3 regions of the Janthinobacterium sp. SUN137 genome follow, and region 1 is predicted to be linked to each of the others. Evidence: predicted binding sites of a transcription regulator. Region 1 holds the regulator's gene; each other region holds the start of a gene.
The links. Region 1 encodes sigma-54, which starts transcription at its own class of promoters, with help from an activator protein. Its sites were predicted from a motif close to TGGCANGNAANCTGCTTT; they were not measured.
Positions count from the first base shown of each region.

Region 1 (10,166 bases):
AAGAAGCCTGTCCGCTGAACCTGGCGCCGACGGCCAGCACCACCGTCACCCTGGCCCTGGGCGACGCGATCGCCGTGGCCTTGCTCGACTTGCGCGGCTTCAAGGAAGAAGATTTCGCCCGCTCGCACCCGGGCGGCGCCCTGGGCCGCCGTTTGCTCACGCACGTGCATGACGTCATGCGCAGCGGCGAACGCGTACCCAAGGTGCCCGTGGACGCTTCCTTGCTGCAGGCGCTGGAAGAAATGACCAAGAAAGGCATGGGCATGACGGCCGTCGTCGATGCGGACAACCGCCCCGTGGGCGTGTTTACGGATGGCGATCTGCGCCGCATGTTCGAGCGCGTGCAGGATTTCACGCAAGTGGCGATCCGCGACGTCATGCATGCGCAGCCGCGCAGTATCGCGCCCGAACGCCTGGCCGTCGACGCCGTGGCCGTGATGGAGCAGTTCCGCATCAACCAGATGCTGGTCGTCGATGCCGACGGCAAGCTGGTGGGCGCGCTGCATATCCATGATCTGACGCAAGCGAAGGTGATCTGATGGACAGCGTAGCGGACAACCTGGCACGGGCGGCCAAGGTCAAACTGATGATCTTTGACGTCGATGGCGTGCTCACCGACGGCAGCCTGCATTTCGGCCCGGACGGCGAGATGATGAAAACGTTTAATGTGTATGATGGCCTGGGCATCAAGCTGCTGCAGGAATCGGGCGTGCAGACGGCCATCATCAGCGCGCGCCGCTCGGCCATCACGGCGCGCCGCGCGCAAGACCTGGGCATTACCCATGTGCACCAGGGCGGCCACGACAAGCTGACGCCGTTTCGCGAATTGCTGGCGCTGACGGGCTTGACGGAAGAGCAATGCGGCTATATCGGCGACGACGTCATCGACGCGCCCATCCTGAAACGCGTGGGCTTTGCCGTCAGCGTGCCGGGCGGGCGTCCGGAGGCGCAGGGCCTGGCACACCATGTGACGCAGGCCGGCGGCGGCCGCGGCGCGGTGCGCGAGATCTGCGAATTCCTGCTGCGCGCCCAGGACAACTATGCGCGCGTCATGGCGCCGTTCCTGGAGTGAGGCGCGCCGCCTCGCCAGTGACCTTTGAAAGAGTGAAGCCCTATGCGTAAGCCAGGAGGCGCCCATCGCTGGCGCATGATTTTTACCGTGCTGGGCGCGGTTGTCGTCGCGCTGGGCAGCTTTTGGCTGCTCGAGGTGATGAACAAGAATGGCCAGGACATCACGGCCAGCAAGCATCTGGATGAACCTGACTATTTCATCACCAATTTCAGCCTGGTGCGCATGGATTTGACGGGTAAACCCAGCTATATCGTGTCGGGCACCAAGCTCACGCATTATCCGCTGGACGACTCGTCCGATATCGACCAGCCCTTCGTGCGCAAGCTCACGCCAGGCATGCCGCCGATGAACATGAATGCGGAACTGGCGCATATCGACCAGGATAATACCCGGCTGCAACTGCACCGCAAGGTCGTGATCGACCGCGTGGCCAGTCCGAAGGCGCAGAACCTGACGGTCAAGACGGAAGCGCTGACGGTGTTCCCGGACGAGGAAAGAATGGAAACGGATGTGCCTGTCGATATCCTGACGGGCGCCTCGCGCATCAATGGCGTCGGCATGAAGGCGAATAACGCCACCGGCGTCGTGGAAGTGCAGAATGCGCTGCGCATGGTCCTCCCGCCGAAACCGCGCCCGGCCGCGGCGGCAAAATGACAGAATGAAACAAGGAAACCATATTATGAAGAACATCTTGCTGTTGACCGTATTTTCGCTGGCCATCATGGGCGTGGCGCATGCCGAGAAGGCCGATTCCGAGAAGGAAGCCGTCATCACGGCACGCAGCGGCCACGTCGATGACATCAAGCAGGTGCGCACCCTGACGGGTGACGTCGTGCTGGTCAAGGGTACCCTGACCATGAAGGCGGGCCGGGCCCTGATCACGGAAGACCCGCAAGGCTACCAGTTCATCACCTTCTGGGCCGATCCCGGCAAGCTCGCGACCTTCCGCCAGAAGCGCGATGGCGCGGGCGACCTGTGGGTCGAAGGCGAAGCGGAGCGCGTGGAATACGACAACAAGACGGAAGTGGTGAAACTGTTTTCCAGAGCCAAGCTGACGCGCCTGGAAGGGGCGAAAGTCACCGATGTGGCCAACGGCGCCTTCATCTCGTATGACAGCCGCAAGGAAGAATTTGCGATGGAAAATTCCAACAGCGGCACCAGCACCGCCGATGGCGGCAGCGTGCGCATGGTGATCCAGCCGAAGACCAAGGCGCCGGCAGCGGAGAAAGCGCCGGCCACGCCCGCGCCAGGAAAGAAATAATGGAAAATACACGTTGCGGCAGCACCCTGATCGTTCGCGGGTTGCAAAAAACCTATGGCAAGCGGCAAGTCGTGCATGATGTCTCGCTGCAAGTCGAATGCGGCGAAGTGGTGGGCTTGCTGGGCCCGAACGGCGCCGGCAAGACCACCTCGTTCTACATGATCGTCGGCCTGGTGCCTTCCGATGGCGGCAGTATCGATATCAGCGGCGTGGATATCTCCAGCCTGCCGATCCACCGCCGTGCGCAGATGGGGCTGTCCTACCTGCCGCAGGAAGCGTCCGTCTTCCGCAAGCTGACGGTGGAAGACAATATCCGCGCCGTGCTGGAAATCCAGACCGTCGAAGGCCGTCCGCTGACGAAGGCCGAGATCGAGGAGCGGCTGGATAAATTGCTGGCCGACTTGCAGATTGAAAAGCTGCGCGAGAACCAGGCGCTGTCCCTGTCCGGTGGCGAACGCCGCCGCGTGGAAATCGCCCGCGCGCTGGCCACCGATCCCCGTTTCGTGCTGCTCGACGAGCCGTTCGCCGGCGTCGATCCGATCGCCGTGATCGAGATCCAGCGCATCGTGCGTTTCTTGAAGGAGCGCAATATCGGCGTGCTGATTACCGATCATAATGTGCGCGAGACGCTGGGTATTTGCGACCGTGCCTACATCATCAACCAGGGCTCGGTGCTGGCGTCGGGACGCCCCGACGACATCATCGCGAACGAGTCGGTACGCCGGGTCTATCTGGGCGAACACTTCCGCATGTAAGCCAATGAAACAATCATTGCAGCTGCGCACTTCGCAGCACCTGGCACTGACGCCGCAGTTGCAGCAATCGATACGCCTGTTGCAATTGTCTACCCTGGAATTGCACCAGGAACTCGAGCAATTGCTGACAGACAATCCCTTGCTCGAACGCCTCGATGATCCGCTCGACCGCTCGCTGCGCCTGCTGTCCGACGGGGCCTTGAGTTCCACGGCCGCGCCGACCGAAGCGCCGCCTCAGCCGCCAGGCCAGGAGGCGCCTGCGGCGCCGGCCGAAGCGGAAGCGTTTGACGGCGAGGGGGGCGACAGCCCGGCCGCCGCGGATGGCGGCGACAGCGACTGGAGCGAGGCAAGCCGGGGCAAGGCGCCCGACGACGAAGATTCGCGTCCGCAATTGGAGGCCCATCACTGCACCCTGCGCGAACACCTGATGGAGCAGATGCGTGTGACGGTGCTCGAATTGCGCGACCGCGCGCTGGTCGAGCTGATCATCGACGCGCTTGACGACAATGGCTACCTGGAAGAGTCGCTCGACGACATCCTGGCGCGCCTGCCGGAAGAGCTGGAAATCGACGCCGACGAGATGCGCACGGCCTTGTCGCTGCTGCAAAGTTTCGATCCGCCGGGCGTGGGCGCGCGCAACGCGTCCGAATGCCTGGCCCTGCAAATCAAGCGCTTGCCGCACATCGCCATGGTGACGCGGCGCATGGCCCTCGTGATCGTGGAAAAGCACCTGGCCTGGTTTGCCCAGCGCGATTTCAACAAGCTGAAAAAAGCCCTCGATTGCGACGATGAAGACTTGCGCGAAGCGCAGACGGTGATTCGCCAGTGCAATCCGCATCCGGGCGCCGTGTTCGCCTCGGACGTCTCCGATTACGTGGTGCCCGACGTCGTCGTCAAGCGCGCGCGCAATGGCTGGCAAGTCACCCTGAACAACGACGTCATGCCGCGCCTGCGCGTCAACGCCATGTACGCCAACTTGCTCAAGCAGGGCAAGGGGGAGGGCGCCATGGGTGCACAGTTGCAGGAAGCCAAGTGGCTGATCAAGAATATGCGCCAGCGCTTCGACACGATCCTGCGCGTGGCGCAGGCGATAGTAGAAAGACAAAAGAACTTTTTCTCGCATGGGGCCGTTGCCATGCGCCCCCTTGTGCTCCGTGAAATAGCTGATACACTGGGTTTACACGAGAGTACTATCTCGCGGGTAACAACTCAAAAGTACATGCTGACCCCGCACGGCATGTTCGAGTTGAAATATTTCTTTGGTAGCCACATCGCCACCGAAGCGGGGGGCGAAGCGTCATCGACGGCGATACGGGCATTGATCGTGCAACTGACAGGAGCAGAAGACCCTAAAAATCCTTTATCCGACAGTAAGATTGCGGACATGCTGGGGGAACAAGGCATGGTGATTGCGCGACGTACTGTTGCCAAATACCGGGAAGCATTAAAAATTCCGCCAGTGAGCCTGCGTAAGTGTTTGTAAGTTTTTTTCGGTTCCTCTGCGGGCCGGATAGGATGGACCGCACGAACCCGATCATCTTTAGGAGTGTGTATGAATCTCACCATCAGCGGACATCATCTCGAAGTGACACCAGCCATCCGTGAATACGTACAAACGAAGCTGGAGCGCGTGAAACGTCATTTCGATCAAGTCATCGATATCGCCGTGATTCTGACCGTGGATAACCTCAAAGAGAAAGAAAAACGTCAAAAGGCTGAAGTCAACCTGCGTTTGAGCGGCAAGACTGTCTATGTGGAAAGCTTGGCGCACGACCTGTACGCCGCGATCGATACCCTGATCGACAAGCTCGATAGGCAAGTGATGAAATACAAAACCAAAGTGCAAGGGCACGGTAAAGAGGCGATCAAGCATCTGCCAGACAACTCCGAGGAGGAAGCCGTCGTCGCCGTCTAAGGCCACCCGCTTCCAGCAGTTGTGATCAACTAAGGGCGCACATTGCGCCCTTTTTTGCGCCCAGCGGAACGCAATGTTCCCCGCGCAGGCATTAGAATATTCGCACTTTCACTTCTTTCTAGCCTGCCATGAGCGACTTCGTCCAGACTTCCATCGGCAACCGCACCGGGCACATCGTGCTCGACCGTCCGAAAGCCTTGAATTCCCTGTCGCTGGAGATGGTGCGCGCGCTGAGCGCGGCCCTGCTGGCCTGGCGCGACGATCCGCAGGTGGACGCCGTCGTGATCCGCTCCAGCAGCGACAAGGCCCTGTGCGCCGGTGGCGACATCCGTTTCTTTTACGATGCGGGTCTGGCCACGCCGCAAGGCGGCAGCGCCTTGCTGGAAGATTTCTTTACGGAAGAATATGCTTTAAATCATTTAATTCATTTCTACCCGAAACCGTATATCGCTGTGATGGATGGCGTGGTGATGGGCGGCGGCATGGGCGTGGCGCAAGCCGGGCCAGGCAACCGCTTGCGCATCGTGACGGGCCGCACGCGCATGGCCATGCCGGAAGTCAATATCGGTCTGTTTCCGGACGTGGGCGGCAGTTATTTCCTGTCCCGCCTGGCCGGCCAGCTGGGCCTGTACCTGGGCTTGACGGGCTTGACGATCAACGCGGCCGACGCCCTGTACACGGGCCTGGCCGATGTCTACCTGCCTGAAGCGCAGATGGGGGCGCTGCTGGACCTGTTTGAATCGACGCCGGGCGAGGCCTTGCCGGTGGCCATCAAGGCGCTGGCGGCGCCATTCCAGGCCGAGGCAGGCGTTTCTCCCCTGGCCACGGCGCGCGCGGCGCTGGACCGCCATTTCAGCGCGGGTTCGGTGGCGGCCATCATGGCTTCGCTGGCGCAGGATGACAGCGCGTTCGCCGCCAAGGCGCTGGCGGCCATGCGCCTGCGTTCGCCCCTGATGATGTCGGTGACCCTGGAATTGCTGCAGCGGGGCGCCCACCTGGGCGTGGCCGATTGCCTGCGCCTGGAGCGCACAGTCGTGCGCCACAATTTCGAACATGGCGAAGTGCTCGAGGGCGTGCGCGCGCTGGTGGTCGACAAGGACAATGCGCCCCGCTGGAACCCCGCCAGCCTGGACGAAGTCGATACAGCCATGGTGGCGCGCTTCTTTGCCCCCGTCTGGCCGGCTGCGGCGCATCCGCTGCGCCACCTCGATTAATTAGCTGCGCTCGCGGTGGCGCAGTACCACGCGCTCGTTGGGGCCGAAATATTGTGCCAGCCGCTCCGCCATGTACACGGAGCGGTGCTGGCCGCCCGTGCAGCCGAGGGCTACCGTCAGGTAGCTGCGGTTGTCGGACTTGAATGACGGCAACCATTTTTCGATGAAGGCACGGATATCGGCCAGCAGTTCCAGCGCGCTCGGCTGCGCGTCGAGGAAGGCGATCACGGGCGCGTCGCGGCCGTCGAGGGGGCGCAAGGCCAGGTCGTAATAGGGATTCGGCAAGGCCCGCACGTCGAAGACGAAATCGGCGTCCAGCGGCACGCCCAGCTTGAAGGCGAACGATTCGAAGAACAGGGTCAGCGGCGCGCGTTCGGAGGCGACGATATCCTTGATCCAGGCACGCAGCTTGTTGGCGCTCAGTTCCGACGTGTCGATCACATGGCCCAGCTGTTCGATGGTCGACAGGCGTTCGCGCTCTTCCGAAATGCACTCGATCAGGGTGCGGCGGCTGGCCGGATTCTGGTTCGGACGCAATTCGTGCGACAGCGGATGGCTGCGCCGCGTTTCCGAGAAGCGGGCCACCAGCGAATGCGTGGTGGCTGTCAGGAACATGACCTTGACGTCGTGCCCCTGGTCGCGCAGCAGGGCCACATTGTGCGGCAGGCTGGTCAGCGACTCGGCGCTGCGCGCATCGACGGCGACGGCCAGTTGCGGTGTACCTTCGTCGAGCAGGGTCTGCACCAGGCTGGGCAGCAAGGCCGGTGGCAGGTTGTCGACACAATAGTAACCGGTATCTTCCAGCACATTGAGCGCGACGGATTTACCGGAGCCGGATATTCCGGTGATAAGGACGATATGCATAGCCCGATCATACAATAAAGACCGGCGCTCCGCTCCCAAGGCAACTATCTTTACAAATTATTGCAATTTCGACTGTAGTATTGGTTAAACAAAAGAGGGCGTGCTTCTTGCAGATTAATCCCCGCTGATTGCCAATCTCTGGTGTAGCAGGGAATTCACGCAGCACTGCTGCGTGCCTGCGCAATGGAGTTCGCCCTTGCAAGGGCGAACTCCATTGCAGACTAGTCACCACTCATTGCTAATCTCTGCCGTTCCATGAACTCCTGCAAGGTATCGATGCCGCGCAGTTGCAAAATCGTATTGCGTACGGCCGCTTCCAGCAGCACGGCGATGTTGCGGCCGGCGGCGACGGGGATGACGACCTTGCGTACGGGCAAGCCCAGCACGTCTTCCGTGGGGAACAGGAAAGGCAGGCGTTCGACTTCTTCTTCCAGCGCGTTGCGGCGCACGAGGTGCACGATCAGTTTCAGACGCATCTTGCGGCGCACGGCCGTTTCGCCAAAGATGGCCTTGATATCGAGCAAGCCCAGTCCCCGCACTTCCAGCAGGTTTTGCAGCAGGGGCGGGCAGCGGCCTTCGATCATATTGGGCGCGATGCGCGAGAATTCGACGGCGTCGTCGGCCACCAGGCCGTGGCTGCGCGAGATCAGCTCCAGCCCCAGCTCGCTCTTGCCCAGGCCCGAGTCCCCCGTGATCAGCACGCCCACGCCCAGCACGTCCATGAACACGCCATGCATGATGATGCGCTGCGCCAGTTTTTTCGACAGGTAGACGCGCAGGAAGTCGATCACTTGCGCGGCCGGCAGCGGGGTGGAGAACAGGGGAATGTTTTGTTCGTCGCAGATGGCGAGGATGTCGGGCGGCGTTTCCAGCCCTTGGGCGATGATCAGCGCGGGCGGGCCGCCGGCGATCAGTTCGCCGATCACGTGGGTGCGCGTGTTGACCTTCAGGCGCTGGTAATAATTGATTTCCTGGTGGCCGAAGACCTGGATGCGGCCCGGATGGATCAGGTTCAAGTGGCCCACCTGGTCGGCGGCCGACGAGACGTCGCCCGAGATCAGGCGCTCGCCGCCGGGGAAGCCGGCGAACCAGCCCAGTTGCAGACTTTCACGATTATCGTCGTACAGGCGTTGTATCGTCAGCGGCGTTTGCAACATGGCAGTCTTCTTCAGGAGTGGAGGAATACCTGAAGTTTAACCTGCCGCTTGCAGACTGGGTTGCCAATTGACGATGCGCGAATGCACGGATTTCGGTTCCGGATCCGTGGCCAATGCCGTGCGGAAGGCGTCGTCGGAAAACATTTCGGCGATTTCCGACAGAATTTCCAGATGTTGCTGGGTGACATGATCTGGAATCAGCAGGAAAAACAGCAGATTGACGGGCTTGCCATCGGGCGATTCGAATGGAATCGGCTCGGCCAGGCGCACGAAGGCGCCCAGCGGCGCTTTCAAGGTTTTGCTGCCCTTGACTCTGCCATGCGGCACGGCCACGCCATGACCCAGTCCGGTCGAGCCCAGGCGTTCGCGGGCAAACAGATTGTCCGAGACGGTAGAGCGGGCGATGCCGTAATTGTTTTCGAAGATCAGGCCGGCTTGCTCGAAGGCGCGCTTTTTACTGGAGACTTCCAGGTCCAGCAGGACGTTCTCGAGGGATAATATTTTGCTAAGATTAGTCATGACACTCAATGAAATGGTGCAATGCGCAGAGGGCTTGCGAGCCGAATTATAGGCCTGTTTCGGCGGCCTGTAACGCCAATTCTCAACAGTATACGCCCGCTGCGGGCGCAGTGGGCGCTACAGCCCACGTGGTCATCATTTTAGCAAAAAAATAACATCGGCGTGTATCGGCTATTTCTTGATTAAAAACACGCGGTGCGCCGGTTTTTCCGCCGCCGAATGCCGATTTTCCGATTTTTCAGCGTCTTTGACATGCTCTGCGGCACTACTGCAACGTTGTTTTAAAACACAGCCAACATTCCTGTTGGCATGGTTGCGGGGTGTTGTTTGGCGTTACTGGCGCGCATTGCGCAGATTGCCCGGCATCGCCCCGGTGCTGAAGTTGCTGCGCCAGGGATTGATGTCGAGGCCGCCGCGGCGCGTGTAGCGCGCATACACGGACAGTTTTTGCGGCTTGCACTGACGCAAGATATCGACAAAGATGCGCTCCACGCATTGCTCGTGGAATTCGTTGTGTTCGCGGAAACCGATCAGGTAGCGCAACAGGCTTTCCTGGTCGATCTGCGGTCCCGCGTACTCGATCTGCACGCTGCCCCAGTCGGGCTGGCCCGTCACCAGGCAATTCGATTTGAGCAAATGCGAGACGAGTTTTTCTTCCACCGGCGCTTCATCGAGCGCCGCCTTCAGGAGCAGCGGCGAGGGCGTGTATTGCGTGATTTCCAGGTCCAGGCGGTCGAGCAGCACGCCGTCGAATTCGCCCATTTTCAGCTTGCCGAAATCGTCCTGCAAGGTCAGTTCCACTTGCACGGGCGCGCCGAAACCGTTCGATAAATCCTGCTTGAGCAGGGCCAGCAACGCATCCGGGCTGTCCAGCCTGGTCTGGTTGAACGAGTTTAAATAGAGCTTGAACGACTTCGATTCGATGATGTTCGGCGAATCGGCCGGCGCGCTGACCTTGGCAATCGCCACCTGCGGCTTGCCGCGCTGGTTCAGCCACGACAGTTCATACGCATTCCAGATATCGAGGCCGAAGAACGGTAATGTGCCGCGCAATTCCAGCTCGTCGCGCTTGCCCTGGCGGGGAATGGGAAACAGCAGTTCCGGCGCGTAATCGGTGCGGTAGGCGGAGCTTTTGCCCAGCGGGGATTGTTCGGCGAGGTCGTTGGTGGTGGTCATGGTCGTGTGGCGTGAATTCAGTCAAGCACGCATGGTAGCCTAATTCTCCCGACGGCGAGTAGCCGCCGCCGGGAGGTGATGCTTACCCCAGGAACAGCTTATAGACGGGATTGCTGCTTTCATCCCAGTAACGGTATCCCAGGGTATCGAGGAAGCGGGCGAATTCTCCCATTTCATCGGGCGGCACTTGCAGGCCGATCAGGATGCGCCCGACGTCGCCGCCCTGGCTGCGG
Region 1 covers NZ_JAPWHZ010000004.1:589,659-599,824, forward strand. The annotation lists gene O3298_RS23110 (SIS domain-containing protein) at 1-539, shown strand, start outside; gene O3298_RS23115 (HAD family hydrolase) at 539-1,072, shown strand; gene lptC (LPS export ABC transporter periplasmic protein LptC) at 1,115-1,726, shown strand; gene lptA (lipopolysaccharide transport periplasmic protein LptA) at 1,752-2,333, shown strand; gene lptB (LPS export ABC transporter ATP-binding protein) at 2,333-3,088, shown strand; gene O3298_RS23135 (RNA polymerase factor sigma-54) at 3,093-4,571, shown strand; gene hpf (ribosome hibernation-promoting factor, HPF/YfiA family) at 4,641-5,003, shown strand; gene O3298_RS23145 (enoyl-CoA hydratase/isomerase family protein) at 5,132-6,217, shown strand; gene rapZ (RNase adapter RapZ) at 6,218-7,081, opposite strand; gene hprK (HPr(Ser) kinase/phosphatase) at 7,303-8,238, opposite strand; gene O3298_RS23160 (PTS sugar transporter subunit IIA) at 8,275-8,757, opposite strand; gene queF (NADPH-dependent 7-cyano-7-deazaguanine reductase QueF) at 9,091-9,933, opposite strand; gene ilvA (threonine ammonia-lyase, biosynthetic) at 10,016-10,166, opposite strand, start outside.

Region 2 (10,166 bases), on a different contig from region 1:
CTCGATGGCGACTTGCCCGTGGCGCCCAGCGCCGTCAAGCCGGCCGGCCACGTCAGCCTGGTACGTCCGAAACAGGAATTCGTCACGCCGCGCGCGCTCGATACGGAAGAAATTCCCGGCATCGTGGCAGCCTACCGCCTGGGCGCCGAAAATGCGAAAAAAGCGGGTTTCGATGGCGTGGAAATCCATGGCGCCAATGGTTATTTGCTCGACCAGTTCCTGCAAGACAGCACCAACTTGCGCACCGACAACTACGGCGGTTCGATTGAAAACCGCGCCCGTTTGATGCTGGAAGTCACGGACGCGTGCATCGAAGTCTGGGGCGCCGACAAGGTGGGCATGCACCTGGCGCCGCGCCGCGACGCGCACGACATGGGCGACTCGGACCCGCGCGCCACCTTCGGCTACGTGGCACGCGAGCTGGGCAAGCGCGGCATCGCTTTCATCTGCGCCCGCGAAGCGCTGGGCGAAGACCGCCTGGGCCCGTATCTGAAGCAGGAGTTCGGCGGCGTGTACATCGCCAACGAGAAAATGGACAAGGCGGCGGCCGAAGCCCTGCTGGCCAAGGGCGAAGCCGATGCCGTCGCCTTTGGCCTGTGGTTCATCGCCAACCCCGACCTGCCCACCCGCCTGCACAGCGACGCGCCCTTGAATCCGCTGAACCCGGACACCCTGTACGCGCCGGACGCTGCCGGCTACACGGACTACCCGGCGCTGGCGGCACAAGCCTGAACGGCAAGCTGAGCGGCACCCTGAAAGCCCCCTGAGCGGCACTGCGCAGCCCATTCCCCCTGGCGGCGGACGCGACGATACCAACGCACTGACTGCGTGACGATCGCCGCGTCCGCCGCTTTTTTCGCTTCTTTATTGACGCCGCCGCGCCGTTCCCTCACCTTCAGCGCCATCGGCGCCGTGCCGGCCGGGCCGGGCGACGCGCCTGCACGCTGCTGAAGACGCGGCGTATTACCTCGACCGGTACCGCGTGCTCGCGCAAATACGCTGTCGCCACCGTCCGCCCCAGTGCGTGGTGAAAAGCAACGCCCCGCTCGACGAGCTCGGCCATCACTTTGTCCGTTCGCACATTCTCCCCATTCACCTCGTCGATGCTGTTTTTCATGCCATGGCTCCCTGTCGGGTGGATCAACACTGCATGAAGTTTTGACCACATTGTGCGCATTTAGTGCCCGACACGCAGGTCAAGCATCGTTAAAATAGCAGCAGCAGCGGCCCCGACACCGCATGAATAGCGGCCTCGGCTGCTTGTCGCCATCGCCAGCCCCGTATAGAATGCCTGCGCAGAATTTTGCTTCAAGGAAAATGGCCACCAGCGCCATCCCATTAAGAACAGTGTCACTGAAGGGTATCAATGGACGATTTATTTGTACAAACGGGCGACTTGCCGACCTGGCACCAGCGTTGCGCGCTGCGCGTGCTGCACCTGTTTGGCTGGCGCATGCGCTTCCGTCCCCTGCCGGGGCCGCGCGGCATCGCCGTCGTCTACCCGCACACGTCCAACTGGGATTTCATGGTGGGCCTGTTTGGCAAATGGGCGCTGTCCTTGCCTTTCCGCTGGCTGGCCAAGGATTCCCTGTTCCGCGGCCCCATGGGCAAGGTGCTGCGCTACCTGGGCGGCGAACCCGTCGACCGCAGCACCACCAGCGGCACCATCGGCCGCCAGGCCGAGCGCATGCTGGCCGCCGACTGGTACTGGCTGGCCATCACGCCGGAAGCGACGCGCAGCTACCGTCCGAACTGGAAAAGCGGCTTTTATCACCTGGCCGTGGCTGCCAAGGTACCGCTATTGCTGGTGTACATCGACTACCCGAACAAGGTGCTGGGCGTCGTCGACCATTTATATTTGACGGGCGACAAGGATGCCGACATGGCCGCCATCGCCGCCGTGTATGCGGGCCACCAGGGCTTGCACCCGGAAAAGGCGGCGCCCATCGTGCTGTCGGAGCGCCGTCCCGGTTCTTAATTCAGTCCCATCAACACCACGCCGGCGGCCGTCAAGGCTACGCCGGCCACGCGCAACATGCGCTCGGCCAATACCTGGCCGAGGAAACGTCCCGCACCCAGCAAGACAGCCGAGGCCAGCATGAAGCCGCACGCGGCCGAGGCGGCCGGCAATTCCTGGCCATGCGCATTGCCATGCGCCAAGGCAAACACGCCCACCAGGCCCATGCCGAGCCAGTTCGGCAAGGCCAGCGCCAGCGCGATGGCCAGCCCCACCAGCGCCACCGTGGCGGCGATGCCCGTTTCCAGCCCCGGCACCGTCAATCCGACCATGCCGGCCAGCGCGCCCAGCAGCAGCATGCCGAGAAAAGTGGCGGGCTGTGCCAGGCCGCCGCGCTGCTGGCCGCCCCAGATACCCACGCCCAGCATGGCAAGCAAATGGTCGATGCCCGTGAATGGATGGGCGAAACCGGCCAGGAAGCCGGCGTTCTCGCCATGACCGGGATGGGCCATGGCAGGCAAGGCCAGCAGGCACAGCGCCGCCACGGTGGCCGTTTTCTTCATCAGTCTTGCGCTCATTGCAGCTCCTTGCCTGGTTGATCGAGCAAACCTTGCTCGCGGATAAAATCGATAACGACCTGCACGCCGTCGCCGCTGCGCAGGTTGGTAAACACGAAGGGACGCTCGCCGCGCATGCGCCTGGCGTCCTGCGCCATGATGTCCAGGTTGGCGCCCACGTAGGGCGCCAGATCCGTCTTGTTGATGATCAGCAAATCGGAACGCGTGATGCCGGGCCCGCCCTTGCGCGGGATCTTTTCGCCGCCAGCCACGTCGATCACGTAAATCGTCAAGTCCGACAGTTCCGGGCTGAAGGTGGCCGCCAGGTTATCGCCGCCCGATTCGACCAGGATCAAGTCGAGATTCGGAAAGTCTGCTTGCATGCGCGCGATGGCTTCCAGGTTGATCGACGCATCTTCGCGGATGGCCGTGTGCGGGCAGCCGCCCGTTTCCACACCCATCAGGCGCTCGGCCGGCAAGGCATCGGCGCGCAGCAGGATTTCCATGTCTTCCTTGGTATAGATGTCGTTCGTGATGACGGCCATGTCGTAGCGCTCGCGCATGCCCTTGCACAGCATTTCGCACAGGGCCGTCTTGCCCGAGCCGACGGGGCCGCCGATGCCGACGCGCAGGGGGTTTGAGGTAATCGATGTCATGTTGTAGTCTCTCGTGGTAGTGTTCAGGAGCGGTACAGCCGGCTGTACTGCACTTCGTGCCGCATCGACAGCAGCGACAGGCCAGGCGCCCAGTTGCCCATCTCGTCGTCTTGCAAGGTTTGCGCCGTGAAGGCCGCCGCTTCCAGGTCCGGCCGCAGCGACAGCAGCAATCGCTGGCCCGCCACCTGCCCCAGCGGCACGGATTTCACGCAGACAAGCACCTGGTTTTCCGCCCACGCGAACAGCATGGCCAGCAACGCTTCTTCGCGCGGAATGGCCAGCGCCGCCACGGCGCAGGCATACGCGGTGGGCAGGGCCACTTCGGGCTGGCCCTGCAGCATGTCGATCAAGACGCCGTCGGCCACGCCCAGTTCGGCCAGCAATTTGGTCAGCGAATATCCCATCTGGATGGTTTCGGCGCGAAATTCCGCCGTGTCGCGCGAAGCGATGAATCGCTCGCTCCAGCGCTGCACGGCGTGCAGATCCTGCGCTTCGAAGGCTTGCATCAAGCGCCAGCACAGGGGCGCCTCCCAGCGCGCCACCACCTGCGCCAGATGCTGGGCGATCCATTCGCGCGCCGTGGCCGCATCCGTCACCAGGTTTGACTCCAGCGCCGCTTCCAGCCCCTGCGAATAGCTGTAGGCGCCGATCGGCAAGGCCGGGCTGGCGAACTGCAGCAAATGCAGCAGGGCAGACGCCTGCATCAGACGGTGCCTGGCAGATCGCCGGGGCGGTGGATTTTCTGCCGCAGCGGCACGGGCGCCAGCAAATGCTGGCCATGGCCGTCGTGGTGGCCATGGCCGCCGCCATACGCGCCCGCCTCGGGCTCGAACGGCGCGCTTTCTTCCGTCACAGTCGCTTGCAAGCCTTCCAGCATCTCCTTGAGCACCACGTCCTTGCGGATGCGCAAAAAGCCGTCGCCCACCTGCGCCTGCGTGTGGCGGTTCCCCAGGTGGAAGGCGCAGCGCAGCAGGGTATGCGCATCCGCGCACTGCACCAGATAGGTCGGTTCGCGCGCGGCGACGATCTGCACCACCTGGCCATCCGGCCCCGTCATGCGTTCGCCGTCGCGCAGCACCGTGCCGCGCACGGTGAACACGGCGACATCCTCGCCATTCGACAGCACGGCGCGCAGCCGGCATTTTTCACGCTGGTCGTAGGGCAGCACCAGTTGGGCAACGGCGGCGCGATGATCGTCTGCCGTCAGTTTGGTATGCAAAGTGAGCATGCTTGTCTCCCGCCTAAAATAGAAAATAGCGCTGCGCCATGGGCAGCACAGCGGCCGCCTCGCACACGAGCAGCTGGCCGTCGGCGCGCACGGCATAGGTTTCCGGGTCCACTTCCATGTGCGGCGTGGCGCTGTTGTGGACCATGTCGTGCTTGCGCAAGCCGCGCATGTTCTTCACGGCGATGACGGATTTATTCAGTTTGAGCTGGTGGCCGATATCGAGCTCGTAGGCCGCCTGCGAGACAAACGTAAACGACTTTTTCAGGCCGCCGCCGAAGGCGCCGAACATCATGCGGTAGTGCACGGGCTGGGGCGTGGGAATCGAGGCGTTCGGGTCGCCCATCTGCGCGGCCGCGATCATGCCGCCTTTTAAGATCATCGATGGCTTGACGCCGAAGAAGGCCGGCTTCCACAGCACGATGTCGGCGATCTTGCCCGCCTCGATCGAGCCCACCACGTGCGAAATGCCATGCGTGATGGCCGGGTTGATCGTGTACTTGGCGATATAGCGCTTGGCGCGGAAATTGTCGCTGCGCGCCGTGTCGGGCGCCAGCGCGCCCCGCTGCACCTTCATCTTGTGCGCCGTCTGCCAGGTGCGCATGATCACTTCGCCGACCCGCCCCATGGCTTGCGAGTCGGACGACATCATCGAGATGGCGCCGATATCGTGCAGGATGTCTTCGGCGGCGATGGTTTCGCGGCGGATGCGCGACTCGGCGAACGCCACGTCTTCGGCGATGGCCGGGTCCAGGTGGTGGCACACCATCAGCATGTCCAGGTGCTCGTCGAGCGTGTTGACGGTGAACGGGCGCGTGGGGTTGGTCGACGAGGGCAGCACGTTGGCTTGCCCGACGGCGGCGATGATGTCGGGCGCATGGCCGCCGCCCGCCCCTTCCGTGTGAAACGTGTGGATGGTGCGGTCCTTGAAGGCCGCCAAGGTGTGTTCCAGGAAGCCGCCCTCGTTGAGGGTATCGCTGTGCAGCGCCACCTGGATATCCATGCGGTCGGCCACGGACAGGCAATTGTCGATGGCGGCCGGCGTGCTGCCCCAGTCTTCGTGCAGTTTCAAGCCGATGGCGCCCGCGCGCACCTGCTCTTCCAGGGGCAGCGGCAAGCTGACGTTCCCTTTTCCCATGAAGCCCAGGTTCATCGGGAAGGCGTCGGCGGCGGCCAGCATGGCGTGCAGATGCCACGGCCCCGGCGTGCAGGTGGTGGCGGCCGTGCCCACGGCCGGCCCCGTGCCGCCGCCCAGCATGGTGGTCACGCCGCTCATCAGCGCTTCCTCGATCTGCTGCGGGCAGATGAAGTGGATGTGCGTGTCGACGCCGCCGGCCGTGACGATCATGCCTTCGCCGGCGATGATTTCCGTCGCACCGCCGATGGGGAGCGTGACGCCGGGCTGGATGTCGGGATTGCCCGCCTTGCCGATGCCGAAGATCAGGCCGTTTTTCAAGCCGATATCCGCCTTCACGATGCCCCAGTGGTCGAGGATGACGGCATTCGTGATGACGGTGTCCATCACCTCGGCCGCGCAGCGCTGCGACTGGCCCATGCCGTCGCGGATCACCTTGCCGCCGCCGAATTTCACCTCTTCGCCGTAGATCGCGTAGTCATGCTCGATCTCGATGAACAGTTCCGTGTCGGCCAGGCGGATGCGGTCGCCCTTGGTGGGGCCGAACATTTCGGCATACGCGCTGCGGGGAATGCTGGCCATCTCAATCCTTTCCCGGTGGAGTGTCTTGCAGTTCACCCATCACTGCGCCATTGAAGCCGTAGACCTTGCGTTCGCCCGCCAGCGCCACCAGTTCCACCGTGCGCTGCTGGCCCGGTTCGAAGCGCACGGCCGTGCCGGCCGTGATATTGAGGCGCATGCCATAGGCGCGCCAGCGCTCGAAGGCCAGCGCCGGGTTGACTTCGAAAAAGTGGAAATGCGAGCCCACCTGGATCGGCCGGTCACCCCGGTTGGCCACCACCACGGTAGCCGTGGCGCGGCCCGCATTCAGGCTGATTTCGCCTTCTTCCAATTTGTATTCGCCTGGGGTCATGATATTTTCCTTCGTCAAAGCGCTCTACGCTGGCCGGCGGATCGCCGGCGCCACACAGGCACGGCGCGGATGGCGCCCTGCCATGCAATCAAAACTACGGTATCGGGTGGTGCACGGTCACCAGCTTGCTGCCATCGGGGAAGGTCGCTTCCACCTGGATATCGGGGATCATCTCGGCGATGCCGTCCATGACGTCGGCGCGCGACAGAATCTTCGTACCGTCCGACATCAGCTGCGCCACCGACTTGCCGTCGCGCGCGCCTTCCATGATGGCGGCACTGATCAGGGCCACCGCTTCCGGATAATTGAGCTTCAAGCCGCGCGCCAGGCGCCGTTCGGCCAGCAGCGCGGCCGTAAAAATGAGCAGCTTGTCTTTTTCGCGGGGAGTCAGGTCCATGGTTTTCCTTGCGTTTCTTTCCTGATTAAGTATTCCAGATGCGGGGCACGACGGCGTCGCGTCCCAGCATGGCGGGACGCAGCAGCTGCCAGGCGGCCAGCATGATGCGGCGCGCCGCCTCGCTGTCGCCGCACAGCAGGCGCACCACCACCAGCGCTTTCATGTGCGTGGCGCCAAACGCGGCGCCGGCCGGCACGGCGATCTCGCGCACGGCCGCCAGCACGGCGGGAGCAACGGGCATGCCGACGGCGATCAGGGTGGCGCACACCGTGTGGCCCCCCAGTCCCAGCGGGCTGACCATCAGGGCGCCGCCGGCGGCCAGCACGCCCTGCTCCCACCACAGCAGCTTGCCGCCGCGGCGTATCTGCACCTGCTGGCTGATGCTGCCCGTGTTGAACATTTCGCCCGAGGCGCTGCGGCCCAGGCAGACGATGTCGCAGCCGATGTAGCGGGCGTCCGGCGCCAGTTCCACCTCGTGGCGCAGGCGCACGCAAGCCTGGTCAAAGAAGATGCTTTCCTGCGGCAGCCACTCGATGGCGGCGCCGCTGCCGGCGCGCAGCACGAGGTGCTGGCCCGAGACATGGCCGTTCGCGCGGTACCACTTGGCGGCGCCCGGCGACGTGAGCAAGGCGTGCGCGCCCTCGCCCACCGTGGCGTCGACGGCCAGCTGGTCGCCGCCCACCACGCCGCCGGGCGGATGGATGATGATGGCGTGGCAGACGGCATCGCCTTCCGGATACAGGGGCTTTTGCACGCGCAGGGGGCCGCTGTGCGTGCGCTCGACGAGACGGCTGACGCCATCGTGCAGCGCAAAGCCCAGGCGCAAATGCGCCTGCCAGGCGCTGTGCGCGCTGGCGGCAGAAGGCGTTGCGAAATGTGGGCTATCTGGCATGCACTGCAATCGTGTAAATAACGATCTACAAAGCAGGATGCATGCCAGCGTCAGAGGGAAGAAACGTGAGAATCATGCACCGCATTGCGGCGCCCGCACCATATCAGTGCAGTTATCGTGCAGGCGCGGGGTGTGCTTATGCCGACACGGCTGCCGACGCCACCGTCAGCACACGCCGTTCGCGCAGCAGCGCCGTGAAGGCTTCCGCGGCCAGGGGGCGGCTGAAATAATAGCCCTGCATTTCGTCGCAGCCGTGTTCCGTCAAAAAATCCACCTGCTCGCGCGTTTCCACGCCTTCGGCGATGACGCGCATGTCCAGGTTATGCGCCAGCGAAATGACGGAACGGGCGATGGCCGCATCGCTGCTGCTGGTGGTGACGTCGTCGACGAACGATTTGTCGATCTTCAGCACGTCGATGGGGAAGCGTTTCAGGTAGCCGAGGCTGGAATAGCCGGTGCCGAAGTCGTCGAGCGAAATGCCCACGCCGATATCCTTCAGGCGCGTGAGGGCCGCCACCGCCTTGTCCGGGTCGCCCATCACCGTGCTTTCCGTGATTTCGATGCCCAGGCAGGCGGGCGCGATGGCGTATTTGCGCAAGGCCGCCTCGACGAACGGCACCGTGCGGTCTTGCGCGAACTGCTTGCCGGACAGGTTGACGGCCACCTTGATGCTGCCCAGGCCCGCGTCGTGCCAGGCGCGGATTTGCGCGCAGACGCTTTCGAGCACCCATTCGCCGATGGCCGTGATCGAGCCATATTCCTCGGCCAGCGCGATGAACAGGCCGGGCGGCACCTTGCCCAGCACCGGGTTATCCCAGCGCAGCAAGGCTTCCGCACCCAGCAAGGCGCCCGTGCGCAAGCACATCTGCGGCTGGTAGTGCACTTCGAATTCATCGCGGCCGATGGCGCCGCGCAGCTGCTGCTGCATCGCCAGGCGGGCGCGGATGTCGCTGCCCATGCGCTCCGTGAAGAAGGCGTAATGGTCGCGCCCCATTTCCTTGGCGCGCACGAGGGCCGTGTCGGCGTGGCGCAGCACGTCGTCGAGGCTGTCGCCGTCGGCCGGACACATGGCGATGCCGATGCTGGTCGTCAGCGCCAGGCGCTCGCCATCGACGCTGAGTTCCTCGCGCAAGCCGGCCAGGATAGTTTGCGCCAGCGCAAGCGTGCGCCCCAGCAGGGCATCGTCCTGCAGCAGGATCTGGAATTCGTCGCCGCCCTGGCGCACCACCGTGTCGCCTTCGCGCACGCAGCCGGACAGGAAACGCGCCACCACTTGCAGCGCCTTGTCGCCCACGGCCTGGCCGTGCGAATCGTTGATGTTCTTGAAGCGGTCCAGGTCCAGGCACATCAGCACCACCTGCTGGCCGTCGCGCAGAGCGTTCGCGCGCGCCTGTTCGAAGCGCTCGCGCAGCAGAACGCGGTTCGGCAAGCCCGTCAACGCGTCGTGGTAGGAGAGGAAATCGATCAGATGCTGCTCGGCCTTGCGCTCGCTGATGTCGAGGAAGACGCCGATGTAGTTGACGACGGCGCCGTCGGGCCCGTGCACGGTGGAGACGCTGAGCAGGCAGGGATAGGTGTCGCCGCTCCTGCGCCGCGTCTGCACCTCGCCCGACCAGCAGCCGCTGCTGCGCAAGCCCTGGCGCAGGGCCAGCAGCACCGCCTCGCCCGTGTATTCGGCGTGCAGGCGCAAAATGTCCGTGCCCACCACTTCCTGCGCCGCGTAGCCGGTGATGCGCGTAAAGGCGGGATTGGCCGTGACGATAACGCCGGCCGGATCGGTGATCAGGATGGCGTCCTGCGTCGCTTCGAAGACCTGGCCCGACAGGCGCAGCAATTCTTCATTGGCGCGGCGGATCTGCACTTCGCGCGCCAAGGTGCTGGCCACCTGCTCCAGTTCGGCCGTGCGTTCGGCCACGCGCCGTTCCAGGTTGGCGCGCTCCTGCGCCAGCTGCAGCTGCGCCCGCGCCAGGCGCACGTGGGCGTCCGTGCGGGCCAGGATTTCCTCGGCCTGGAAGGGTTTGGCGATGAAATCGACGGCACCCAGCGCGAAGCCGCGCACCTTGTCGTCCGTGTCGTACTGGGCCGACAGGAAGATCACCGGCACCTGGCGCAGGGACGGTATCTCCTTCAGGCGGCGGCACACTTCAAAGCCGTCGAGGCCGGGCATGCGCACGTCGAGCAGGATCAGCTCGGGCGGGCGCGCCTGGGCCGTCCACAGGGCCAGTTCGCCGTTCGGCGCCTGGCGCACCGCATAGCCGGCGCCGCCCAGCAAATCGCTCAACAGCTTCAGCGAAGCCGGCGTATCTTCAACGATCAGTACTTCGCCCTTCGAATTCACTTCCGAAAAATCGCGGTGCATGTAGCAGTTCTCTCAGCTTTGGATGAGGCGCGGCGATCCGTTGCCGCGCTGGACAAGACATTTCTTTGCGATGAA
Region 2 covers NZ_JAPWHZ010000002.1:135,258-145,423, reverse strand. The annotation lists gene O3298_RS08705 (alkene reductase) at 1-732, shown strand, start outside; gene O3298_RS08700 (hypothetical protein) at 896-1,117, opposite strand; gene O3298_RS08695 (1-acyl-sn-glycerol-3-phosphate acyltransferase) at 1,367-1,978, shown strand; gene O3298_RS08690 (HupE/UreJ family protein) at 1,975-2,535, opposite strand; gene ureG (urease accessory protein UreG) at 2,532-3,170, opposite strand; gene O3298_RS08680 (urease accessory protein UreF) at 3,194-3,874, opposite strand; gene ureE (urease accessory protein UreE) at 3,874-4,398, opposite strand; gene ureC (urease subunit alpha) at 4,412-6,112, opposite strand; gene O3298_RS08665 (urease subunit beta) at 6,114-6,443, opposite strand; gene O3298_RS08660 (urease subunit gamma) at 6,538-6,840, opposite strand; gene O3298_RS08655 (urease accessory protein UreD) at 6,866-7,732, opposite strand; gene O3298_RS08650 (EAL domain-containing protein) at 7,869-10,091, opposite strand.
Region 2: a site for sigma-54 is predicted at 7,762-7,779, ahead of O3298_RS08655 (urease accessory protein UreD). Genes of this name have one in related genera too.

Region 3 (10,166 bases), on a different contig from region 1:
CCGATGCCGCGCGGACGCAGCCCCACGGCGATGGACGCCACCTGGCGGCGTTGCGCCACATCAATGACATCGACTTGCTCCGCCTCTTCCGCGCTGACCAGCAGCCAGCGCCCATCCGGGCTGAAGACGGCGTGTTCCGGATTGCGTCCCTGCACCTTGATATCGGCGAGCAAGGTACCTGTCTGGCCATCGAGCAAGGCCACACTGTTGTTTTCCTCGACGGCCACGGCCACGTGACTACCGTCTTGCGAGGCGCTGACGCCTTCGGGCGACTTGCCCAGCGCCACCGTGCGCACGGGCGCGCCGCCAGCGTTGTCGATCAGCAGCAAAGCGCTGCTGGCGGCATCCGTGACAAACAATTGCCGCCCTGTGGGGTCGGCGGCGATGCCGCGCGGACGCTTGCCTGCGGCGATCTGGCGCACCACCTGGTCGGTCGCCGTGTCGATCACGCTCAAGGTGCCCGACTTTTCGTTGGGAACATAGGCAAAGGGAGCGGCCTGGACAGCGGTGCTGGCGAGCGCCGGCAGCAGCCAGCACACCTGGCGCAAGCGCGAGAAGAAGTTGGGCATAATCACCTTTTCAATGGCAAAACGAGGGAAAAGCGCGCGGTAGCGGCGCCTCTGACAATTACCGTATGCAAACGCCGTGCCACTGACACGCGTATAATTTCAGCCCACCAATGGAGACATGGCAGGCATATTGCTTGATACACCTACGCAGACCTGTACCGCGCACGCGATCAAGCAGGCTTTTATTCACATTGGAGAATCCGCATGCAGCATCGTTTCCGCCTGAACACCATCGCCAGCCTGTTTGTCGCCGGCAGCGCCACCCTCGCCCCTCACGTCTTTGCCGCCGAGGCAGCTGACCCGGCCAATGGGCAATTCATGGATACGGTGGTCGTCAGCGGCAGCCGCATCGCCCACCCCAGCCAGGAAGTGCCGGCCTCGATCGACGTGGTCGACAGCGCGCGCATCCAGGATGGCCAAATCCGCGTCAACGCGTCGGAAGCGCTGGCCGCCGTGCCGGGCATGGTCGTGCAAAACCGCCAGAACTACGCACAAGACTTGCAAATCTCGTCGCGCGGCTTCGGCGCCCGCTCGGCCTTCGGCGTGCGCGGCGTCAAGCTGATCAGCGATGGCATTCCCGCCAGCATGCCCGACGGCCAGGGCCAGGCCGCCACCTTCAATCTCGATACGGCCGAGCGCATCGAAGTGCTGCGCGGACCGTTTTCTGCCATCTACGGCAACCATTCGGGCGGCGTGATCCAGCTGTTTTCCAAGGATGGACAAAATCCCCCTTCCGTCGAGCTGAATGTGACGGGCGGCAGCTACGGCACCAGCAAGGTGGACTTGACGGCGCAGGGCCAGGCAGGCGGCATCGGCTACGTGCTCGACGGCTCGCGCTTCCGCACGGACGGCTTCCGCGACCACAGCGCCGCCACGCGCGAACAGGCGTTCGGCAAGATCACCGTAAAGCCCACCGCGGACAGCAAGCTGACCATCGTCGCCAACAGCCTGCACCAGGGCAACACGCAAGATCCGCTGGGCGTCACCTGGCCCACGTTTGCCGCCAACCCGCGCGCCGGCGAAATCGACACGACGGACACGCAAAACCCGAAACGCACCCTGGCCGAGCGCTACAACACGCGCAAGAGCATCGACCACCAGCAGATCGGCGCCACTTATGAACAGTCGTTCGGCGATGACCGTCTGCACGTGATGGTGTATGGCGGCAACCGCGACGTGATCCAGTACCAGGCGTTTACCAAGGGATTCCAGGCGCCGCCTAGCCATTCGGGCGGCGTGGTCGATTTCCAGCGCCAATTCTATGGCATCGACACCAACTGGCTGCACGTGAACCAGCTGGCCGGAGGCAAGCTGAGCACGACTATCGGCATCGACTATGGCCGCTCCAGCGACGACCGCACCGGCTATGAAAATTTCATTGGCAATAGCTTTGGCGTAAAAGGCAAGCTGCGCCGCGACGAGCAGAATGTCGTCTCCAGCCTCGATCCGTATATCCAGGCGGAATGGCAAGGCGGCCCGTGGCTACTCAGCGCAGGTGCGCGCTACAGCAAGATGAAAGTGGCTGTCGACGACCATTTCCTCAGCAACGGCAACGATAGCGGCAGCCTGGAGTTCAGCCACACGACGCCCGTGCTGGGCCTGCTGTATAAACTGACGCCGAACGTCAACGTCTACGCCAGCGCCGCGCGCGGTTTCGAAGCGCCCACCCTGAACGAACTGTTTTACTCGGGCACGGGCGGCGTCTTCAATTTCAACTTGAAGCCAGCCACCAGCACCAACCTGGAAGCGGGTGTCAAGGCCAGGATCGCCAACAACACGCACGTGAATGCGGCCTTGTTCCAGATCAAGACCAACGACGAACTGGTGGTCGACAAGTCCAGCGGCGGGCGCACCAGCTATCGCAATGGGGGTAAAACCTTGCGCCAGGGCATGGAAGTGTCGCTGGATTCGAACCTGCCATATGGCTTCACGACCAAAGTGGCGCTCACCAGCCTGCATGCCGTGTATGACCAGGCATTTGGCGGCGTGCGCGAAGGCAGCCGCTTGCCGGGTGTACCCAGCGCTAACCTGTTCGCTGAACTGGCCTGGAAAGATACGTTCGACCGTTTTGGCGCAGCGCTGGAAAGCGTGGCCAGCAACCAGGTCTACGCGGAAGACAGCAACATCGAAAAACCGGCGCCCGGCTACACGGTATTCAATGCGCGCGTCAACGCCAGGCAAAACGTGGGCAATTGGCGCTTCAAGGAGTTTGCCCGCCTGAACAATCTTTTCGACAAGACCTACGTGGGTTCCGTCATCGTTGGCGATAGCAACAAGCGCTACTATGAAGCGGCGCCGGGACGTAATTGGTTGCTGGGCGTTAGCGCCCAATATAGTTTCTAAAACTAAAAAGCCCGCGCCTCTTCCGATGCGCGGGCTTTATTGTCATTCAACATGGCCTGCTACGGCCGTGCTTCCTTCACGCCATATTTCTCGAAGATGGCTTTCAATTCGCCGCTGGCAGCCATCTCATTCATGGCTGCCTGCAGCAACTTGCCCACGTCGAGCTGCTGGCGGCTGACGGCCAGGCCCACGGCCCAGCCCGCACGCGGCAGGCGAGCAAACGCCACTTCGCTCATGGGGAAAGCGGGATCGCTTTTCAGCACCGATTCGATTTCCGAACGGTTGGCCAGCACGGCGTCGAGCTTGCCCGCCTGCAATTGCTGCAAGGCTTCGGCGGCCGTATCGAAGATGCGTACGTCGTCGCGGTACTTGCCATTGTCTTCGCCCAGCATCAGCATGGCCGCGATCGACACCTTTTCCACGCCGATGCGCTTGCCGGCCAGCGAGGCGACGCCATCGAATTGCGGCACGGCTTGCGCACTGCGCGCCAGGCGCACGGTTTCCACATAGTATGGCGCGAAGATCTCGACCTTGTCGTTGTCCGCCATCAACTTCTTGTCGACCGGCACATGCAACATCACATCGGCGGGGCCGTAACCGAGGTAATGTCCCTTCCACACCATATTGCGCAAATCGTCGTTGAGGTTTTCGCCGGCGGGAAATGGCAACAAGCTCAGTTTCAGCCCCAGCTTTTTCGCCAGCGCTTCGGCAATATCGATATCGATGCCCGTACCCTTGTCGGAAAACGGCGCGAATTCGTTGTACACAGCCACTTTCAGGCTGCCCGACTGCTGCACCTTTTGCCAGTCGGCGCGCGCCGGCGCGGCGGCGCACAGCGCCAGGCAAGCGAGCAAGATCATCGCGCGCGCGCCCCGGAATTGAAATGAACGCATGGGACTCCTTCGTGATCAGTTCGACTTAATTCGATTCGCGGCGCGTTTCCAGATAGGTCTTGATGGCCCACATGGCTTCCTGGTTGAACACGCCTTCGAACGGCGGCATGTACACGGCCCCATTGCGCACTTTACCGTGGCGGATAGTGGTCAGGTAGTAATTGTCCGTTTCCTTGTAGCACGCCTGTTTCTTTGTCTCATTCTTGATACCGAAACAATCGCGGTCCAGCTGGCGCAAGTCCGGCGCGATGCCGCCCGAGATGGCTTCGATGCCGTGGCAGCGGGCGCAATTCTGGTTGTAGGCCGAGGTGCCCACTGTCAAGGCCAGTTTGTTGCCCCGATACGGGTTTTGCTCGAGCCATTTGTCGCCCACCTTGGGCAAGCCCGTGGTGTCGACGCCTTGCGGCGTGACATTGCCGTGCGCATAGGCATGCGGCAAGGTCAGCAGGGAAGTGAGGGCAACGGCGCCGGCCGCCGCCACGCCGAGCAGGGTACGAATGGAATAGGTCATGCTGGTCTCCTTGGTTTTTTAGTCAATACCAAAGAAGAGCAAATGCCATGCCATGCACATATGCCCCACATCCGGCCGGCCATGTATCAATTTGGAACAGCTGCAACACGTGGTTGTGTCACCACGCGCCTCAGGCGGCGGCCACCGTGCAGATGCTGCCGCGCGCCTGCTGCTCGAAAGTGATACGCACGGGCAAAAATCGGGCAATCACCTCCGCATTCGTCAGCGCATGCTGCGACACCTTGTTGCAGCTGAAGGTACCGCCGCCCGCCAGCGCCATGGGCAGCAAGAGCTGGTCGGCCAGATGCTCGCCGACGGCCGCGTCCGTCTTGAGATAGGCGCGCACCTCGTTCAACAGGCGCTTGGCCACGGACTCGGCCAGCAAGGACTTTTCGCCGAACGAAGTAAACACTTCCGTGACATGCTCATGCTCCAGGGTCAGCAGCAGGACGTTGCCCGGCCCCTGCTCCGCCGGCAAGCCGACGAGGCGCAGTTGCTTGCCGCTCCAGCCCATGCCGCTGGCGACACGCTCGAGCTCGCGCTGCGCCACCTGCACATGCACGCCCGCCACCACGCTTTCCGCATACCCCGCCTTCCGTTCGCCGCGCTGCAGCAGTTGAATCGGCTGCAAGCGCCGGCACGGTTGCACGGTGGCCGTCACCTCGCCGCCGCCCGCAGGATGAAAGCCGTAGCGTTGCAGCGCGATCTCCACCTCGGCGCCCATCTGCTGCAGGATGCGGCCATACGCGCGCTGCAAAAAATGCACGGGCGGTGCCATGGCATTGTGCGTGCCGCCAGTGACGCGCACGGTGGATGGCCCATCCGCATGCAGCAGGGCCGGCAGCAAGGTTTGCAGCACCAGGGTGCAGCTGCCGGCGCTGCCGATGGCAAAGCGGTAATCGCCGCCGCGCAGGGGGCCGGGAACGAATTCCAGGCTCGACGCGCGCAGCGCCACCGGCGTCGTGCGCGCCCCGCAAATGGCGGTTGCCGCCTGCACGGCCAGCAGATGCTGGCGCAGCAAGCCGGGCTTTTCCCGCCCCGCGCGAATGTTAATCAGGCGAAACGGTTGCCCCGTGATCATCGACAGGCTCAGCGCCGAACGCAAAATCTGTCCGCCGCCTTCGCCTTGCGCTCCATCTATTTCTATCATCTCTCTTATCCTTTGACGCAGACGACCTGCTTCAAGATATGCACGACATCGACCAGCTCGCGCTGCGCCAGCATCACCGCATCGATATCCTTGTAAGCCATCGGGATTTCATCAATGACGTTTTCATCCTTGCGGCATTCCACGCCTTCGGTGGCGCGGATCTGGTCATCCAGGTTGAAGCGCCGCTTCGCTTCCGTGCGGCTCATCGTGCGTCCCGCACCGTGGCTGCAGCTATGGAAACTCTCCGCATTGCCCTTGCCGCGCACGATAAAACTCTTCGCGCCCATGGAGCCGGGAATGATCCCCAGTTCGCCCGCACGGGCCGACACAGCACCTTTGCGCGTGATCAATACATCCTTGCCGAAGTGGTGCTCCTTCTGCACATAGTTATGGTGGCAGTTGACGGCCTCCACGTGCGTCTGGAACGGTTTATGGATGACCGTGCGCACGGCGGCGATCAGGTTCTGCATCATCACTTCGCGGTTGTTGCGGGCGAAACGCTGGGCCCAGCCCACCGCTTCCACGTAATCATCGTAATGCTGCGTTCCCTCGGCCAGGTAAGCCAAATCCTGGTCGGGCAGGTTGATGAAGTGGGTGCGCATATCCTGCTTGGCCAGTTCGATGAAATGGGTGCCGATGGCATTGCCCACGCCGCGCGAACCGGAATGCAGCATGAACCATACGGAACCCTGCTCGTCGAGGCACACTTCGACGAAGTGGTTGCCGCTACCCAAGGTTCCCAGGTGGCGGTAATTGTTCGTATTTTTCAGCTTTGGCGTTTTCAGGCAGATCGCATCGAATTCATCCTTCAATTGCAGCCACGCGGCATCGACCACCGAGGGCGGCGTATGCCAGGAACCTTCGTCGCGACCGCGGTGGCCGCGCGTCTTCGGCGACATCCCGTGCGGAATGGCGCGTTCGATGGCGCTGCGCAGCGGTCCCAGGTTATCGGGCAGATCGTTCGCCGTCAGCGTGGTTTTCGCCGCCATCATGCCGCAGCCGATATCCACGCCCACGGCCGCCGGAATCACGGCGCCCAGGGTGGGAATCACGCTGCCGATGGTCGACCCCTTACCCAGGTGGACGTCGGGCATGACGGCGATATGCTTGTAAATGAACGGCAGGGTCGCCGTGTTGCGCAATTGTTTTTTAGCCGCTTCTTCGACAGGCACGCCACGCGTCCACATTTTCACTGGACGGCTGCCTTCGGTATGCAGGACTTCGTATTCTTCGTTTTTCATCGCTATCTCTTCTTCTATTGTATAGGGGGTGATGACCAGGGTTGGTGAAACAGTTGCCGACGCATCGGCCCAGGATGTAGTTCCACCGGCATTCATCAGTACGACAACCCGACAAGGGGGGACAGGATTTCTGGCAGACGCACTGCGCCTGCCAGGCCGGTCTGACGCGGCTGATCGATGTAATCCTGTCGGCATTCGGGGTACTACGGCGCATGACAAGCGTGGACAGGACGCCTGTTATGTAGTCCTGTCCGCATTCATGCGCTTTGCTTCAACAACCTGGTGCTGCGATATCGATGGCGGCGATTTCTCCCACCCAGTGGGCGGGATCCAGCCGGCCGGCGGCAAAGGCGGCGATGATCTTGAAGACGTCGTCGGAAAAACCGCCGATATTCAGAATATCCTCGCGCTCCATCGCCTGCGTGGTGGCATGCGGCGCAATATCGATGCATACCAGCTTTGCTTGCGGATTGCGCTGTTTGAAGACATCCCACTGTCCCATCGTCGCCGTGGCGCCGCTGCGTTTGGCGTCGATCCACGATTCGTTATCGGACACATAAATCACCAGGTCGGCCAGCTCCTTCTTGCTGTTCATGCGCAGCAGCGGCGCGCTGCAATTGGTACCGCCGCCACCGATGGCTGCCAGCCTGGCCGCGTTGCTCATCACGCTATCATCCGCGCCGAGTCCGCACTGCACCACGCTGTGCTCGAACGGCAGCACCATGGCATCCGGATTCTTGCGCAGCATGGCCGCCGCCACCAGCGCCGCCACATCGATGCAGCGCACGCTGGACGTGGCGCTGCCGCGAAAACCGCTGACGGGCGAGGACATCGAACCGGAAACGTCGGGGCACACCACCACCTTGCCAGCGATCTGCGGCACGTTCAGCAGCGATATTTCCAGCGCCTGTTCCAGCGCTTCGCGCACGATGGCCGGCACGCTCTCGCCGGCCGCCATGCAAGCCGACATCAGCTGGTACGGAAACACCCGTGCCCGGCCAATCGCCTCGGGATCGCGCAGCTTGGCGGCGATCAGCTCCGGCATGCCGGCTATCGCATACACGCCGTGGCGGCCAAAGGTATTCAGATTCATGCGCACCATCTGCCAGCTGCCCTGGCGGGCGATCTGCGCCCAATCCTGTGCGCTCAAGGGCAGCGCCGTCAGCATCTGGAAGGGCACGTCCGGTATCGTTTGCGCTGGATCAAGCTTGTAAGCTTCGAACGCGGCCAGCGCCGGCGGCAAGGCCGCGGCATCGTACGGCTTGCCGATCAGCCAGGCGAAGAAAGCCGCGCGCCACGCTTCCTGCGGTTTCGGATGCACCATCTTGACCACGTCGGCCAGCGATGGCGCATTGCCCACGGCCGCGGCCAGCAAGGCTTGTTCCGACGCGCCGTTCAGCCATGCCTGCACCAGTTTTTTCGGACGCGATCCCAGCGACTTGCGGCCGATGGCGCCCGAACGCATGATCTGCACGAAGTTGCGCAGCATCTTGCCGTTGTTAATCACACGCTGAAAGGCCGGCGCGCATTCCGCGGCGCCCTGCCCCGCCAGCATGGCCACCAGCAAGGCCGGCATGTCTTTCATGTAGCCCCGTTCGCGGCAGTACACGGCCGTCTGCGCGATGAAGGCCGGCTCGACCGCCAGGCACAGCTCGCGTACTTTCGCCAGTTGCGCTTCGGCGCTGGCATAAAACGTCGTATTCAGGCAGCCGGTGGCCGCGTACTGCGCCAGCTGATGCCGGGGCGTCAGCGCGTAGGCGGGTGCGCCTTCGGCATTGCGTGCCAGCGCCGCTGGCATGGTTGCTGTCTGTTGCGCGCTCTGGAATAACTGGGCGTTGGCCATTTTTCGTTCCTCTCTGCTCTCTACGTTTATCTCGTTGGTATTTCCTCTATTGCAAGCGCTGTGCCAGCTTTCAATATTTCCTCAAAAATTTCCATAACCAATTGATTTAATTGAATAATATTTTCATGCAGGCTTTACCTTGAACATATCTATGCAACCGCGATTTGGAATACAATTATCTTTTCAGATAAATTTTTATCCCATATATGCAAGCAAAACGCACCGTCGTCATCGGTTTTCTCGGCACGCAGCTCGACAATGGCAGGGGAGCTGCACGCTGGGAAAAGTGGCGTCCCAGCATCGCCCTGACCCAGCACGAGGACAAGATCATCGACCGCTTCGAGTTGCTGTACGCGGGCAGCCAGTTTGACAACCTGGTACGCCAGGTGTCGCAGGATATTGCCAGCGTCTCGCCCGAAACCAGGCTAATCTCCCATGAACTGCCTATCAGCGATGCCTGGGACTTCGAAAATGTGTATGGCGCGCTCTACGACTTTGCCAATAGCTACCCCTTCGATCCGGACAAGGAAGACTATTGGATTCACATCACCACCGGCAGCCACGTGGTGCAGATATGTATGTTCCTGATGACGGAAGCGCGCTATTTTCCTGGCCGTCTCGTGCAAACGTCGCCGCCGAAGCGCCAGGCCACCGGCAATCCCGGCAGTTACGCATTGATCGACCTCGATCTGTCGCGCTACGACCAGATTGCCCAGCGTTTTACGCGCGAGCAGGCCGAAGGCGTGGCCTTCCTGAAGTCCGGCATCGCCACGCGCAATGCGAAGTTCAACGGCATGATCGATGAAATCGAGCGCGTCGCCATCAAATCGAAAGCCCCCATGCTGCTGATGGGACCTACCGGCGCCGGCAAATCCTTCCTCGCGCGCCGCGTGTATGAACTGAAAAAATCGCGCCACCAGATCGACGGAAAATTCATCGACCTCAATTGCGCCACATTGCATGGCGATGGCGCAGCCTCCACCTTGTTCGGCCATATCAAGGGCTCCTTCACAGGCGCAGGCTCGGATCGTCCAGGCTTGCTGCGCAGCGCGCACAAGGGACTGCTGTTTCTCGATGAAATCGGCGAACTGGGACTCGACGAGCAGGCGATGCTGCTGAAAGCTATTGAAGAAAAGCGCTTCTTTCCCGTCGGTGCCGATACGGAGGTGCAGAGCGACTTCCAGCTGATCGCCGGCACCAACCGCGACCTGGGCAAAGAAGTGATGACCGGCCGCTTCCGCGAAGACCTGTATGCGCGCATCAACCTGTGGACGTACGAATTGCCGGGGCTGGCGCAGCGGCCGGAAGACATCGAACCGAACCTGGAATACCTGCTGACACAATACAGCGCGGAAACGGGCGAACGCGTACGCTTCAACAAGGAGGCGCACGAGCGTTTCATGCGTTTCGCCACCCTGCCCACCTCGGTATGGAAGGGTAATTTCCGCGATTTATCCGCCGCTGTCACGCGCCTGGCCACCCTGTCGGAAGCGGGCCGTATCACGGATGCTGTCGTCGATGAGGAAATCCGGCGCTTGAAGCGGATGTGGCAGCATCATGACAAACCTGCCGGCGGCACGGAAATCGACCTGGCCGATATCATGGGAAGCGAGGCA
Region 3 covers NZ_JAPWHZ010000008.1:387-10,552, reverse strand. The annotation lists gene O3298_RS28875 (beta-propeller fold lactonase family protein) at 1-569, opposite strand, end outside; gene O3298_RS28870 (TonB-dependent receptor) at 774-2,912, shown strand; gene O3298_RS28865 (ABC transporter substrate-binding protein) at 2,972-3,805, opposite strand; gene pedF (cytochrome c-550 PedF) at 3,831-4,316, opposite strand; gene rtcA (RNA 3'-terminal phosphate cyclase) at 4,447-5,466, opposite strand; gene O3298_RS28850 (RtcB family protein) at 5,472-6,707, opposite strand; gene O3298_RS28845 (RNA-binding protein) at 6,979-8,550, opposite strand; gene rtcR (RNA repair transcriptional activator RtcR) at 8,757-10,166, shown strand, end outside.
Region 3: a site for sigma-54 is predicted at 4,352-4,369, ahead of pedF (cytochrome c-550 PedF). Genes of this name have one in related genera too.